2 regions of the Pseudoalteromonas sp. HL-AS2 genome follow, and region 1 is predicted to be linked to the other one. Evidence: predicted binding sites of a transcription regulator. Region 1 holds the regulator's gene; the other holds the start of a gene.
What was found. The regulator sigma-54, encoded in region 1, starts transcription at its own class of promoters, with help from an activator protein. The targets are predictions, from matches to a motif close to GTTGGCACGNNNNTNGNNT.
Positions count from the first base shown of each region.

Region 1 (3,212 bases):
TTTAGAAAGCTCACTGTGTATCAAAATTTAATGGCTATTTTAGAAACGCGTAAGCAACTAAATAAACAAGCCAGGGAAGAAACCCTAAATAGTTTATTGGACGAATTTAGCCTGCAACATATTCGCGACAGCTTAGGTATGGCGCTATCTGGTGGTGAACGTCGCCGCGTAGAAATAGCACGTGCTTTAGCTGCAGATCCTAAATTTATATTGCTTGATGAGCCCTTTGCTGGCGTGGATCCCATTTCAGTACTCGATATTAAAAAAATTATAGAACACCTTAAAAATCGTGGTATTGGCGTACTAATTACCGACCACAATGTAAGGGAAACCCTTGATGTTTGTGAAAAAGCCTACATTGTTTCTCATGGGGAGCTAATTGCATCTGGTACTCCTGAATTTGTATTAAACGATAAAACAGTACGTGATGTTTATTTAGGCGAGCAGTTCAAACTGTAATATTTATGTTATTACTATAAGCATCTGCTAAGATTAATCATATCAATTTATAAGGATTGTTAGAGATAAATGAGGCAATCATTACAGCTGCGCATGGGCCAGCAACTTACAATGACTCCGCAACTGCAACAGGCTATTCGCTTATTGCAGCTTAGTACCTTGGATCTCCAGCAAGAAATACAAGAAGCACTTGATAGCAACCCATTACTTGAAGTTGATGAACAAGATTACACGGAAGAATCAGCAGGTAAAAACGAGCAAAAAGCAGATGACATTACTGTTAGCGCCTCTGCTGACGACACCCCAAGCGAGTATGAGCAAGATAGCGGTGAAGCACTAAATAAAGACACCATAAGCGACGACATGGCCATGGATGTATCATGGGATGAATATATGAGCGCAGCGCCTGCCTCTTCATCAGGGCCAATGCCTGAAGATGAATCTATTTATCAAGGTGCATCAACCGAAACCCTGCATGAATACTTAATGTGGCAATTACAGCTCACCCCTTTTAGCCCTACCGACGAAGCTATTGCCATAGCTATCGTTGAAGCCGTAGATGACTCTGGTATTTTAACCCTCAGTTGCGAAGACCTTTTAGCAAGCTTTAATCAAGAAAGTGATGACGAACACGAAGTAGAACTAGATGAAATAGAAGCAGTGCTAAAGCGCATTCAATTATTTGATCCTGTTGGTATTGCAGCTCGCAGCTTGCAAGAATGCTTATGCATTCAATTAAATCAATTTGATAAAGACACCCCTTATATTAACGAAACAAAAATGGTGTTAACTGATCATATCGATTTACTCGCTGCTCGCGACTATCGTACGTTAATGAAAAAAACTAAGCTCAAAGAAGAAGAGCTTAAAGAAATAATGACACTTATTCATACGCTTAACCCTAAGCCTGCGGATACTATTGTCAGAGAAGAGTCTGAATACGTTATACCTGACGTGTCTGTTAAAAAAATAAAAGGCCGCTGGGTGGTAGAGCTAAACCCAGATAGCATGCCAAAAATACGTGTTAACAGCCAATATGCGGCTATGTCTCGTACAGTAAAATCCAGCGGTGACAGCCAATTTATTCGCTCGCACTTACAAGAAGCTAAATGGTTTATTAAAAGCCTAGAAAGTAGAAACGAAACCCTCCTGAAAGTAACTAATTGTATTGTTAAGCAGCAACAAGCGTTTTTTGAACATGGCCCAGAAGCCATGAAACCTATGGTTTTAAACGATGTTGCCGAAATAGTTGAAATGCACGAGTCGACTATTTCACGGGTCACTACGCAAAAATATATGCACACTCCACGTGGCATTTTTGAGCTTAAGTACTTTTTTTCAAGCCATGTAAGCACCGAAAATGGTGGCGAATGTTCATCAACTGCCATACGTGCCTTGATTAAAAAGTTGATAGCTGCAGAAAACTTAGCCAAACCATTGAGTGATAGCAAGATTGCAGATATATTGGCTGAGCAAGGAATTAAAGTAGCTAGACGGACAATTGCAAAATATCGCGAATCTCTGGCTATTCCCCCGTCGAATCAACGTAAAAGCTTGATTTAAGACGTACAACAAAGAGGAAAATGCTGATGCAACTAAACTTAACTGGTCGTCATGTAGACATTACAGACTCATTAAGAGACTATGTAAATAATAAATTTGCAAAGCTGCAAAGACACTCAGATCACATAACTAATGTGCATGTTATTCTCGATGTAGAAAAATTAAGTCAAAAAGCTGAAGCAACAATTTTTGTAAGTGGCGCTGAGCTATTTGCATCGACCGAACACCAAGATATGTACGCTGCCATTGACTCGTTGATTGACAAACTCGATCGTCAAGTAATTAAACACAAAGAGAAGTTTGCTCGACACTAACACTATGAAATTAAGCTCACTTATATGCCAGGACTGCAGCAAAGCTGTGGTCCTTTTTAATAGTAAAAAAAGAATTTTAGAATTCATCAGTGAACTCGCGCATAAAAAAATGCCGTATTTACCTCAGCAAGATATTCTCACTGCTTTATTGGCAAGAGAAAAGCTAGGTAGTACCGGTATTGGCCGAGGAATAGCAATTCCACATGGCCGTATGAGCGGGGCACAAGAGCCTCTTGCCTTAATTTTAATAAGCGAAACCGCTATTAATTTTGATGCAATTGATAATCGTCCAGTTGATATTTTTGTTGCGCTTATAGTGCCCGATGGCGATAACCAGCAGCACTTGAAAACACTAGCCACAATAGCTGATAAACTAAACGATAAAGAGTTTTGTAAGCAATTGCGTGCGGCAAAGTCTGATGAAGCGTTATACCAAGTTATTTTGGATCAATCCTAGTTACTAATAAAGGGGTGGTAAATGGAATTAATTATTATAAGTGGCCGATCAGGTTCTGGTAAGTCAGTTGCTTTACGTGTTGTAGAAGATTTAGGTTACTATTGTGTAGATAATATTCCGGTAAATTTGCTGCCTTCATTAGTGCGCAGTGTCTCTGATAACTACGATAAAATAGCCGTTAGTATAGACGTGCGTAACCTGCCTAAAGATCAGCAGCAGTTTAACGATATTCTTGAGTACTTGCCCGACTTTGCTAAACCAACGTTATTTTATTTAGATAGCGACGATCAAACGTTAATCCGCCGTTATTCAGAAACGCGTCGTTTGCACCCGCTTTCGATTGATTCGCTACCGCTAGATTTAGCAATAAAAAAGGAAAAAGAATTACTCGATGTACTCGTAACGCGGGCTGATCATGT
Region 1 is NZ_CP133571.1:2,664,911-2,668,122, forward strand. Features, by position in the region: gene lptB (LPS export ABC transporter ATP-binding protein) at 1-459, shown strand, start outside; gene RB215_RS12430 (RNA polymerase factor sigma-54) at 529-2,022, shown strand; gene hpf (ribosome hibernation promoting factor) at 2,049-2,336, shown strand; gene ptsN (PTS IIA-like nitrogen regulatory protein PtsN) at 2,341-2,793, shown strand; gene rapZ (RNase adapter RapZ) at 2,815-3,212, shown strand, end outside.

Region 2 (3,212 bases), 890 kb from region 1:
TCGCTTGCAACGCTTTCCAAAGCACAAGATCTCATATAAAAAGAAAAAACTTCACAACGATAGTTTTCGAGCGGTCAATAACTCGAACTGTATCCGCATTGAAAATGGCGCTATCAGTATCCCAAAGGTAGGCAAGATACCCATTATCTTGCATCGCAAACTAGCAAGTAAAATCAAGACTGTAACTATCCAGTATCACCACGGAAAATGGGGATGCAGCATCACTCAGGAAGTTGGGTGCAAAACAGCTAAACAAGTTTTAAAAAAATCACAGGTTTTGACATTAACTCAAAGCAAACTGTTGTTGGCTCAGATGGTTTTGTGGTCGATAACCCCAAGTTTTTAAAGCAGTCAAAAACAAAGTTAAATCAATTGCAACGCCAGCTTGCACGCCGATCTAAAGGTTCAAATCGCTGGCAAAAAACCAAACAACGCATCAACAAATTACACGGCAAAATCTCACGGCAAAGGCTCGACTTTGCACACAAAATTTCACGCCAGATAACCAATGAAAATGACATTTTAGTGTTCGAAGATTTAAACGTAAAAGGGATGCAAAAGTTCAATGGCAGCATGGTTGCCGACAATGTGATGGGCTTAATTACTCAGCTTTCAAAATACAAAACTGAGCTTGAAGGTAAACTATATCACGAGATTGGCAGGTTTGAAAAATCCACTGGGGTTTGTTCTGAATGCGGCCAGCATCATGTTTTAACATTGAACGACAGATATTTCACATGTACGGCTTGTGAAACTAACCAAAACCGAGACTTGTCAGCGGCTAAAAGCATAGCAAAAACAGGTGAATTAGATTTGATTGCGGCTGGGATCGTCGCAAGGGTTACCCCCACATCTCAGCAGAAATCAGCCATTAAAACGAAAGTCTTCGAGCTATCGAAGTTTGCTGTTGGAACTGAGAAAAAAGAAGCAGCCTAGTCTCTAAGTCAAGGCTGTAGAAGCCCATTGAACGACACGGAGTGGCGTCGATGGGTAGTTCACAGGTAGTTCATCACATTGGAGTACCACTTTTACCACCAAGTTGGGTTTTTAATTGGTTAGCAAAGCTAATAAATTTTTCTTTAATGGTGCGCTTAATCTTTATTTCTACCGAGCCCATAATAGCCTTTCCCTCAATATGGATGGTCGGGCCTTGATGCTTGTTAAGTGCCACTGTTTTATTTTCAACACTACTAATAATGCTAAACATTTTTGATACTACATTAACGTGTTCTGGTACGTATATTTCATCACTGCCAAAAATACAGTTAACATGAATCGTTATCTCTTGGTGGGTAAAAATAGCATCGGTAAAATCAAGTACTACCGAGCCCATAAAGTTAGCCAGGTAAATATTTTTAGGCACAATCCACTGGCCACTTCTTTCATTGGAGCCTAAAATACTGCGTAATGTAAAGTCACTCTGGCTAAATTGCTGAGCGCTGTAATTGGGTGAAAATTGCGAATGTTTTTGGGCATTATATTGCTGATCAGTATTAAGGGTTAAATCCTCAACTAAGCTAACAAGGACTTCATTATTATTTGTAGCCATTGCCTCATCTAAACGCCTTTCAAATGCTTCTACAGAAATAACTCCGTGGCTGTAATTATAAATTAGTTGATCAATCACTTCTTCGCGCACTTGCTCTTGCGGGCGGTCTGTTATTTTTACGCTCATTAGGGTATTCCTTTTATTTTACTATTGTCACTATATAAGCAAAGCATATACCAAAAATATTATTGTTATTAATCAGCTTGTTATGTTTTTAGCCTATTTGTGACTTTGTTATATTAACGATCCATTAACCAAAATGGTAATTATCTAGTTATTTTCACTACTGAGAACTTTTTACCGATAAGTCGGTAAAAAAGTGGTGTATACAAAGTAAAGTTATATTATATCCCGCCTTAACTATCTGATTTTACTTGTTTATTAAAGTTGGCCTAAAGCTGGCATTAGTTAAAGTGTCTTTAATCAAAAGGAGAAAGATTATGAAAACATTTAACAAATCTATCATTGCGGCGTTAGTTTTAGGTACTACGGCTATGGGTGCTCAAGCGAGCAGCTGGGAAAATGAAAGTAAAGATGCTTGGATTGATGGTAAGGCTGAAACAGTGCTTCTTATGAACACTAACCTCAATAACTTTGACATCAACACTGATGTAAAAAATGGCAAAGTTATACTAACAGGTAAAGTTAATAGCGAACTCGACAAAGAGCTAGCAGAAGAACTTGTACTGAGTTTAGATGGCGTAACCGATGTTGATAACCAGCTTACTGTTGTGAAAAGCATGAACAGTAAAAGCCATGACAACATGAAAGATGATGATGGTAGCGGCTTAACCGACGCTAAAATTACCACAGTCATCACAACGCGTTATTTATTTAACTCAGAAGTTGGTGGTACAAACATTGATGTAGATACTGACAACGGTGTAGTTACTCTTACCGGTACAGTGAACTCAGATGCTGAAAAACAGCTTGCAGTAAAAATTGCTAAAAATGCTGAAGATGTTCGCGACGTAGTAGATAAACTAACGATAGTTGCAAAGTAATATAGTATTTATAAAACCCAGCTCTGCTGGGTTTTTGCTTATAAATTTTTTATTTATAAATAAGGAGAATATTTATGGATATTATACGTATTATTTTTTCAATCTTACTGCCACCACTGGGAGTATTTTTACAGGTGGGTTTAGGCTTACATTTTTGGATAAATATTTTACTTACGTTGTTTGGTTACTTCCCTGGAGTAATACATGCAATATACATTATCGCAAAAAAATAATTCATTTCTGTTTGTCGCGTAATATAGGCTGTAAGTTGCTTATTTAAAGCCCAATTTTTAAATTACGCGATATACAGCCTTCCATTTCATTTTTACTTAGCTGCCAGTATTACCCTAAATTCTGCAAATCTTAATATTACACCCATAAAAAGATTACTATTTAAGCAGTTAGACCATTGATTGTTAAAATAAAGACTTTTGCTAGTGACAAGCCCCTAAAAACTTTTTATACTGCACCCCGCTTTAGTCGCTATGTGACTAAACGCTTCTTAAAAAATTAACTGTTTACAGTTATACAAAAAGTTGGCCCCTTAGCTCAGTTGGTTAGAGCACACGACTCATAATCGTTAGGTCCCCAGTTCGAGTCTGGGAGGGGCCACCACTTTTACAAGCTTCCCAAGTAAATACAAATATCTACTAACCGAA
Region 2 is NZ_CP133571.1:339,824-343,035, forward strand. Features, by position in the region: gene RB215_RS01600 (transposase) at 1-346, shown strand, start outside; gene RB215_RS01605 (transposase) at 322-936, shown strand; gene RB215_RS01610 (LiaF domain-containing protein) at 1,010-1,675, opposite strand; gene RB215_RS01615 (BON domain-containing protein) at 1,990-2,553, shown strand; gene RB215_RS01620 (YqaE/Pmp3 family membrane protein) at 2,628-2,786, shown strand; tRNA gene RB215_RS01625 (tRNA-Ile) at 3,092-3,168, shown strand.
Region 2: the regulator sigma-54 is predicted to act here: its motif matches at 1,712-1,730, upstream of RB215_RS01610 (LiaF domain-containing protein).